DNA from 3 places in the Kitasatospora sp. NPDC058063 genome. Region 2 is predicted to be linked to each of the others. Evidence: predicted binding sites of a transcription regulator. Region 2 holds the regulator's gene; each other region holds the start of a gene.

Region 1 (3,094 bases), on a different contig from region 2:
GTCGGGTACGGCGAGCTGCTGCGCACGCCCGGGGCCTGGACGTTCCTGTCCCCCGCCCTGGTCGCGCGGCTGCCGTACGCGATGCTCAGCATGGGCATCCTGCTGCTCGTCACCCGGACCCACGGCTCGTACGGCACCGCCGGTACGGTCACCGCGGTCGCCGCCGTCGCCCAGGCCCTGGTCGGGCCGCAGACCGGGCGGCTCGCGGACCGCTACGGCCAGGCCGCGGTGCTCGTCCCGACCGTCCTGGTGCACGCGGCCTCGGTCGGCGCGCTGATCGCGCTCGCGCTCGGCCACGCGCCCGCCTGGAGCCTGTTCCTGGCCGCCGTCCCGGCCGGTGCGAGCGTTCCGCAGGTCGGCGCGATGGTCCGGGCCCGCTGGGTGGCCACGTTCACCGCGAACGGCGCCTCCGACGCCTCCGCGGCCCGGGTGAGCACCGCCTTCGCCTTCGAGTCCGTGACGGACGAGTTCACCTTCGTGATCGGCCCGATCCTGGCCTCCGGCATCGCCGCCCTCGCCAACCCGGCCACCGCCCTGGTCGCCGAGGCCGCGCTGACCCTCGTCGGCGGCCTGGCCTTCGCCGCCCAGCGGCGCACCGCCCCGGCCCGGATCGTGCCGCAGCCCGGCACCAAGCGCGCCTCGGCGCTCGCCTCCCCCGGCGTCCGCCTGCTGGCAGGGACCTTCCTCGGGGTCGGCGCGGTGTTCGGCGGCATGCAGGTGTCGGTGAACGCCTTCGCCGACTCGGTCGGACAGCACGACGCCGGCGGCACCGTGTACGGGATCTTCGCCGGCGGCTCGATGCTGGCCGGCGTGCTGTACGGCGTGATCGCCTGGCGGCGGCCGGTGCAGCAGCGGATGCTGATCAGCTACGCGCTGCTGGTGCTGGGCTGCTCGGTGCTGTGGGCGATGCCCAACCTGGTCGCGCTGACCGCCGCCGGGCTGGTCTGCGGACTGGCCATCGCGCCGACCCTGATCAGCGGCTACACCCTGGTCGAGACGCTGGTCGCGGACGGGGCCAAGACGGAGGCCTTCACCTGGCTGACCGGCGCCATCGGGCTGGGGCTGGCCGTCGGCTCGATGGCGGCGGGCCGGCTGATCGACGGGCACGGGCCCTCGACCGGGTTCCTGGTGCCGGTGGCCGGGGCCGGACTGGGGCTGATCGTGCTGCTCTCGCTGCGGCACCTGCTGGTGGCACCGGGACACGGGGCGGCCGTCGCGGGCACCGCTCCGGCCCGGGGTTCGGGCGACGTCCCGGCGGAGCACGGCGCTGCCGGGCGGCTGGTGGGCGCGGCCAAGGGCTGAGCGGGAGGCGGTCCGGCGGCCGGGCCCGGCCCATCTCACACCGGAGTCGCTGGACTGATCCCGCGGAATGCCGCATCATTGACCATCGTTAGCACTCATCAGGCGAGAGTGCCAGGAGGAAGACAAGTGCCCACGTACCAGTACCAGTGCACCGAGTGCGGCAACGGCCTGGAGGCGGTGCAGAAGTTCACCGACGAGGCGCTGACCACGTGCCCCGACTGCCAGGGACGACTCCGCAAGGTCTTCTCGGCCGTGGGCGTCGTGTTCAAGGGCTCCGGCTTCTACCGGACCGACAGCCGCTCGTCCTCCAGCAGCACGGTGGGCGCCGGTTCGTCGTCGACCCCCTCGACGTCGTCCGCCACGTCCACGTCCTCCTCGGCTTCGTCCTCGTCGTCGAGCTCCGGCTCCTCGTCGTCGTCCAGCCCGGCTCCGGCCGCGAGCTGACCTCGGCGCCGGGCCATCGGCCCGGGACGGCCCGCAGACCTCGGAGAGGCCCGTCGGCCCCGCTTCCACGCGGGGACGGCGGGCCTTTCCGCGTTTCCGCCGGCTCCGGCCGTCGGCCTCCCTCGCCTTCCCCTCTTTCCTCTCCTTCCCCGTTCTTCCCCCGCTGTGGCCCCGTGGGCTTTCCGTCATCCCGGACGGGCCGGGGCAACTCGTGCGGGTGAACGAAGTTGTCCACAGGGCCCGGTTTTCCACAGGCCTGGGGAAAGTGCTGTCCGAGTTCGCCGGAAACGCTCATCGTGTGGGCATCCGGTCCGCGAGGGGCCGGGCCGCCGACACTCCGGAGGTGCGTCGATGACGACCGCGAACTTCTCCCTGCCCCTGCCCCTCCCGCTGCCCGCGCCCGCCGTACCGCCCCGGCAGGAGCTGCCGGGCTTCCCGCCGATCCGGCGCGGGTGCGGCGGGTGGCACCGCTGGCGCAGTGCGGTGCGACGGCGGGCCGGGGTGCCCGTCCTGGTGCTGCTCGCGGTGGCGGCGGCGCTGGCGCTGGGGCCCGCGCGGGCCGGTCTGCCGCCGCCCCAGGGGGGCGCGCTGGGCCGGACGGGTTGTCAATCCGGGGCTGCGGAAGATCACCCGTAACCGGGGGGCGACTTCGTCGTTCGAGGCGGCATGAAGGGCTTCAAGGAATTCCTGCTGCGTGGAAATGTCATCGACCTCGCCGTGGCCGTGGTCATCGGCGCGGCTTTCACCAACATCGTCAACGCCTTCGTCAAGGGCGTGATCAATCCACTCGTCGGCGTCTTCGGGACGAAGGACCTCGCGTCCTACAGTTCCTGCCTCAAGGGGCCCTGCGAGGTGAGCCCGACCGGCGAGGTCACGTCCGGAATCCTCATCCTGTGGGGATCGGTGCTCAGCGCCGCGCTCCAGTTCCTGATCACCGCGGCGGTCGTCTACTTCGTACTGATCGTGCCCATGAACAAGCTGGCGGCCCACCGCAAGACCCTCGCCGAGAAGACGGCGGACCTCGAAGCCAAGGAGGTCACCCTGCTGACCGAGATCCGCGACGCGCTGGTCGCGCCGCTGCGCTGACCGACGGGTGCCGGTCGGCGCCCGGTCCCCGTTCCTCAGCCCCCGTGGTGCGGCGGGCGCTGGCTCAGGTACCAGTCCAGCCCCCGTCCACCACCCTCCCCCGCCCCGGGGCGGGCACCCCAGCCCGCATCGGTGTCGTCGCTGGACTGCTGGTCCAACGGGTCCCGGAAGACCAGCCGGGCCTTGGCGGCCGCAGCCTCCCGGGGCTCCTGCGCCCGGGCCTGCTCCTGGCCCTTTTCCTGCCCCTGCTCGCTCACGCCGT
Region 2 (3,094 bases):
CCGGGTGCCGAGCGAGGCCGCCGTCATCGGGATGGTGACGGTGCAGTGCAGGTCGTCCCCGCGCCGCTGGAAGATGGCGTGGGTGGTCTCGGCGATCTCGACGTACAGGTCGCCGGCCGGGCCGCCGCCGGGGCCGACCTCGCCCTCGCCGGCCAGCTGGATCCGGGTGCCGTTGTCGACGCCGGCCGGGATCTTGACGGTCAGGGTGCGGCGGGCGCGCACGCGGCCGTCGCCGGCGCACTCCGGGCACGGGGTCGGCACGACGGTGCCGAAGCCCTGGCACTGCGGGCAGGGGCGGGAGGTCATGACCTGGCCCAGGAAGGACCGGGTGACCTGGGAGACCTCGCCCTTGCCGCGGCACATGTCACAGGTCTGCGCCGAGGTGCCGGGGGCCGCGCCCTCGCCACTGCAGGTGGTGCAGGTGACGGCGGTGTCGACCTGGAGTTCCTTGGTGGTGCCGAACGCGGCCTCCTCCAGGGTGATCTCCAGCCGGATCATGGCGTCCTGGCCGCGGCGGGTGCGCGAGCGCGGGCCGCGCTGGCCGGCCGCGGCGCCGAAGAAGGCGTCCATGATGTCGGAGAAGCCGAAGCCCGCCGCGCCGGCGCCGAAGCCGCCGGCACCGCCGCCGCCCGGGGACAGCGGGTCCCCGCCGAGGTCGTAGACCTGACGCTTCTGCGGGTCGGAGAGCACCTCGTAGGCGGCGTTGATCTCCTTGAACCGCTCCTGCGTCTTCGGGTCCGGGTTGACGTCCGGGTGCAGTTCGCGTGCCAGGCGCCGGAACGCCTTCTTGATCTCGTCCTGCCCCGCATCCCGTCGGACGCCGAGTACCGCGTAGTAGTCCGTGGCCACCAAATGCTCCGCTTGTTCCGCCTGTAGTAGTGCTGCGACTGGACGCCACCGTCAAAAATTTTAACGGTGGCCCTTGCTAGGACTCGGCCAGGATCTGGCCCACGTACCGTGCCACCGCTCGCACCGCCCCCATTGTGCCGGGGTAGTCCATCCGGGTCGGACCGATCACACCCAGTTTCGCCACGCTCTCGTCGCCCGAACCGTAGCCGACCGAAACGATCGACGTGGAATTCAGCCCTTCATAGGCGTTCTCCCGCCCGATCCGGACCGTCATCGCGGCGTCCGCGGTCTCACCCAGGAGGCGGAGCAGGATGACCTGCTCCTCCAGGGCCTCCAGCACCGGCTGGATGGTGAGCGGGAAGTCGTGCCCGAAGCGGGTCAGGTTGGCCGTGCCGGCCAGCATGATCCGCTCCTCGTTCTGCTCGGCGAGCGTCTCGAACAGGGTCGCCAGGACCGTGCTGACCGTCGGCCGGTCGGCCTGCTCGAACAGCGCCGGCAGCTCCTCCAGCAGCCCCGGGACCTCCGGGAGGCGCCGGCCGGCGGCTCTCGCGTTGATCCGGGCCCGAAGGTCCGCCAGCACCGTCTCGCCGACCGAGCCCGGGCAGTCGACCATCCGCTGCTCGACCCGGCCGGTGTTGGTGATCAGTACCAGCATCACCTTGGCCGGGGCCAGCGCCACCAGCTCGATGTGCCGGACGGTGGAGCGCGTCAGCGAGGGGTACTGCACCACCGCGACCTGCCTGGTCAGCTGGGCGAGCAGCCGCACGGTGCGGGCGACCACGTCGTCCAGGTCGACCGCGCCGTCCAGGAAGTGCCGGATGGCCCGGCGCTCGGGGGCGCTCATCGGCTTGATCTCGGCGAGCTTGTCGACGAAGAGACGGTACCCCTTGTCGGTCGGGATCCGGCCGGCACTGGTGTGCGGCTGGTGAATGTAGCCCTCCTCCTCCAGCGCCGCCATGTCGTTGCGGACGGTCGCCGGCGAGACCCCGAGGTTGTGCCGTTCCACCAGGGCCTTGGAGCCGACCGGCTCCTCGGTGCCCACGTAGTCCTGCACGATCGCGCGGAGTACGGCGAGCTTGCGTTCGTCCAGCTGGCGGACCTCACCGGCCATGGGGCACGCACCTCCGTCTTCGCACGTTGTCCGACTGTGTCCCTCGCTGCTGCGGGCCGCTCCGGGAGGCCCCCGGTCTTGGCACTCTGAACGTACGAGTGCCAGAACCGTACCTGCCAGTGTAAGGCCCGGGTCCTACGGCAGGAACGGCCCGAGGGACGTGATCCTCCCCGCAGTTCCGGACACGGCCCGCGGGGCCCCGGCGGTTCGATCCTCCCGGCACCGGGGTGGTGCCGGGAGGCCGTCCGGGTGGCAGCATCGAAAGCGACGGCGAACGGAGGAGCAAGCGATGTCGAGCTCGGGCCAGCACACCCGTTTCGCGCCCGACCGCGGCCTGACCGGCCGCATGGTCGCGACGATGTTCGTGATCGGGTTGCTGTACGTCGGTTTCACCGGCCTGCTGATCGCGCTGCTGCGCGGCGCCTGGCCACTGATCGTCCTGATCTCCGGCGGGCTGTTCGTGGCCCAGTTCTGGTTCAGCGACAAGATCACCGAACGGGCGATGGGCGCCCGCCAGGTGTCCCCGGAACAGTTCCCCCAACTCCACGGCACCGTCGACCGGCTCTGCGCCCTGGCCGACATGCCCAAACCGCGGGTGGCGGTCGCCGACAACGACATGCCGAACGCCTTCGCCACCGGCCGCAACCCGCAGAACGCGGTGATCTGCGTGACCACCGGGCTGCTGCGCCGGCTGGAACCGGAGGAGCTGGAGGGAGTCCTCGCGCACGAGCTGTCGCACGTCGCCCACCGGGACGTCGCGGTGATGACGATCGCCGGGTTCCTCGGCGTCCTCGCCGGGGCGATGACCCGGATCGCCGTGTACGGCGGGTTCATGGGCGGCGGGCGCAACAACAACGACCAGAACGCCGCCATCCTGGCGCTGATCATCCCGCTGGTGTCGATCGTCGTCTACGCGATCAGCTTCCTGCTCACCCGGCTGCTCTCCCGCTACCGCGAACTGGCCGCCGACCGGGCCGCCGCCCAGCTCACCGGCCGGCCCAGCGCCCTGGCCTCGGCGCTCACCAAGGTGACCGGGCAGATCGCGGCCATCCCCAGCAAGGACCTGCGCCAGGCGCAGCCGTACAACGCCTTCTACTTCGCCCCCGCGCTGAGCGCCCGGGAGGCCGCCACGCA
Region 3 (3,094 bases), on a different contig from region 2:
GGCGACGGCCTGAAGACCCTGGACGCCGTCTCCGACTCCGGGATGACCGCCGTCATCCGCCCGACGCTGGACTCGTTCCGCGCCGCCGGCCTCGCGTCCGCCTGAACCACCCGATCGGCCCCGCCCCCCGCAAGGAGAGTCATGAGCGCCAACGTCCGCATTCCCACCATCCTCCGCACCTACACCGACGGTGCCGCCGTGGTGACCGCCGAGGGGGTCACCCTGGCCGAGGTCGTCGCCGACCTGGAGAAGAACCACCCGGGCATCTCGGCCCGCATCCTGGACGACACCGGCAAGCTGCGCCGCTTCGTGAACGTCTACGTGAACGACGACGACGTGCGTTTCGCCGAGGGCCTGGCGACGGAGATCAAGGACGGCGCCGGCATCTCGATCATCCCGGCGGTGGCCGGCGGCTGCTGAGCCTTCGCGACCAACCCGCGGTCGCCCGCGCGTACGGAATTCCGTTTCCCGTATGCGCGGGCGACCGCTGGCATTCCGGCCGGAATATTTCCCGGTCGAGTCGGAGTAGAGTGTGGCTCGGTTGGGAACAGGGTTTCCCTTTCGGCCCCCGCAGTGCTCGGCCCGGGGGCGTCCGGCCGGCGGGACCGGCCCGTGAAACATGTCAGGCGGATGTCAGAATTCCCGCGGACATTTGAGTAATTCGTCCGCTATGTCCGGCGTGAAATGCCGAGATTATTCCGATTCGGCCCGTCCTGTCCCTTGACATCGAGGCGGAATTACCGGTGGCTGGCCCTGTTGCAGAGGGCGTCGATCCGGATACATTCAGCGGCGGTCGACGCAATCACCCGCTCGCCGGAAGCCGCCTGGCGTCCTGCACGGAGGGTTGCGGCGTGCACGGCTGCGCCCAGGGGGGGTTCCCCGGGCCGGCCTTCAACCAACCCGGGCCCGCGACCTGCGGGCGCGTGAAGGGCCAGCACAGCACTAGGGGAGTTCGGAATGGCTCAGGGCACCGTCAAGTGGTTCAACGCGGAGAAGGGCTACGGCTTCATCGCGGTCGACGGTGGTGCGGACGTCTTCGTCCACTACAGCGCGATCCAGATGGACGGCTACCGCACCCTCGAGGAGGGCCAGCGGGTCGAGTTCGAGATCTCTCAGGGACAGAAGGGCCCGCAGGCGGACATGGTCCGCGCCGCGGTCTGACCCCTTCCGACCCCAGGAGCTCGGCGCGGCCCTGCGGCTGGTGACCTCTCGCTTCTCGACGGGCCCGTGCGACTCGTGTCGCACGGGCCCGTCGGCGTTCCCGGGCGGCCCCGGCGGCGGCTCGCGGATTGTCGATTGGGCTTGCACTCGCCCACCCGGAGTGCTAATCATTGGCGTTAGCACTCACAGTGTGAGAGTGACAGCGGACCGGGTCGGTGAGGCCCCCGGGAGCGGAGGGAATGGACCTCCGCGCACCAGGGCCGTCCGTCGCGGGCACCCCTTGGTCCGAGCAGTCGACCGTGTCCCGGAGGACCACTTCTGATGGCCAAGATCATCGCCTTTGATGAGGAAGCTCGCCGCGGCCTTGAGCGTGGCATGAACCAGCTCGCCGACGCGGTGAAGGTCACGCTCGGCCCCAAGGGCCGCAACGTCGTGCTGGAGAAGAAGTGGGGCGCCCCCACGATCACCAACGACGGTGTCTCCATCGCCAAGGAGATCGAGCTCGAGGACCCGTACGAGAAGATCGGTGCGGAGCTCGTCAAGGAGGTCGCCAAGAAGACGGACGACGTCGCGGGTGACGGCACCACCACCGCCACCGTGCTCGCCCAGGCCCTGGTTCGCGAGGGTCTGCGCAACGTCGCCGCCGGCGCCAACCCGATGGCCCTGAAGCGCGGCATCGAGAAGGCCGTCGCCGCCGTCTCGGACCAGCTGCTGGCCCAGGCCAAGGACGTGGAGACCAAGGAGCAGATCGCCTCCACCGCCTCCATCTCGGCCGCCGACACCCAGATCGGCGAGCTCATCGCCGAGGCCATGGACAAGGTCGGCAAGGAAGGCGTCATCACCGTCGAGGAGAGCAACACCTTCGGTCTGGAGCTCGAGCTCACCGAGGGCATGCGCTTCGACAAGGGCTACATCTCCGCCTACTTCGCCACCGACCTGGAGCGCATGGAGGCGACGTTCGAGGACCCGTACATCCTCATCGCCAACTCCAAGATCGGCTCGGTCAAGGACCTGCTCCCGCTGCTGGAGAAGGTCATGCAGAGCGGCAAGCCGCTGGTCATCATCGCCGAGGACGTCGAGGGCGAGGCCCTGTCGACCCTGGTCGTGAACAAGATCCGTGGCACCTTCAAGTCCGTCGCCGTCAAGGCCCCGGGCTTCGGTGACCGCCGCAAGGCCATGCTCGGCGACATCGCCATCCTCACCGGTGGCACCGTCATCTCCGAGGAGGTCGGCCTCAAGCTGGAGAACGCCGGCATCGACCTGCTGGGCACCGCCCGCAAGGTGGTCATCACCAAGGACGAGACCACCATCGTCGACGGTGGCGGCGACAGCGAGCAGGTCGCGGGCCGCGTCAACCAGATCCGTGCCGAGATCGAGAACAGCGACTCGGACTACGACCGCGAGAAGCTCCAGGAGCGCCTCGCCAAGCTGGCCGGCGGCGTGGCCGTCATCAAGGCCGGCGCGGCCACCGAGGTGGAGCTCAAGGAGCGCAAGCACCGCATCGAGGACGCCGTCCGCAACGCCAAGGCCGCCGTCGAGGAGGGCATCGTCGCCGGTGGTGGCGTCGCCCTGCTGCAGGCCGGTGTCGCCTTCGACAAGCTGGAGCTGGACGGCGACGAGGCCACCGGTGCCAACATCGTCAAGGTCGCGCTGGAGGCCCCGATCAAGCAGATCGCGACCAACGCCGGCCTGGAGGGTGGCGTCGTGGTGGAGAAGGTGCGCAACCTCCCCGCCGGTCACGGCCTGAACGCGGCCACCAACACCTACGTCGACCTGATCGCCGAGGGCATCATCGACCCGGCCAAGGTCACCCGCTCCGCGCTGCAGAACGCCGCCTCCATCGCGGCGCTGTTCCTCACCACCGAGGCCGTCATCGCCGACAAGCCGGAGAAGGCCGCCGCGGCCGCCGGCGGCGGCATGCCGGGCGGTGACA

What was found. Region 2 encodes HrcA, which represses chaperone genes, less so after heat shock. Its sites were predicted from a motif close to TTNGCACTCNGNNNNNCNGAGTGCNAA; they were not measured.
Region 1: a site for HrcA is predicted at 1,391-1,417, ahead of ACFVUY_RS31770 (FmdB family zinc ribbon protein). Genes of this name have one in related genera too.
Region 3: a site for HrcA is predicted at 1,302-1,328, ahead of groL (chaperonin GroEL). Genes of this name have one in related genera too.

What each region holds. Positions count from the first base shown of each region.
Region 1 covers NZ_JBHVSD010000022.1:135,982-139,075, forward strand. Annotated here, with positions in the region: gene ACFVUY_RS31765 (MFS transporter) at 1-1,302, shown strand, start outside; gene ACFVUY_RS31770 (FmdB family zinc ribbon protein) at 1,429-1,746, shown strand; gene ACFVUY_RS31775 (hypothetical protein) at 2,098-2,382, shown strand; gene mscL (large conductance mechanosensitive channel protein MscL) at 2,413-2,832, shown strand; gene ACFVUY_RS31785 (hypothetical protein) at 2,868-3,089, opposite strand.
Region 2 covers NZ_JBHVSD010000006.1:374,364-377,457, forward strand. Annotated here, with positions in the region: gene dnaJ (molecular chaperone DnaJ) at 1-849, opposite strand, end outside; gene hrcA (heat-inducible transcriptional repressor HrcA) at 926-1,960, opposite strand; gene htpX (zinc metalloprotease HtpX) at 2,250-3,094, shown strand, end outside.
Region 3 covers NZ_JBHVSD010000024.1:149,028-152,121, reverse strand. Annotated here, with positions in the region: gene thrC (threonine synthase) at 1-105, shown strand, start outside; gene ACFVUY_RS33420 (MoaD/ThiS family protein) at 142-420, shown strand; gene ACFVUY_RS33415 (cold-shock protein) at 958-1,161, shown strand; gene groL (chaperonin GroEL) at 1,483-3,094, shown strand, end outside.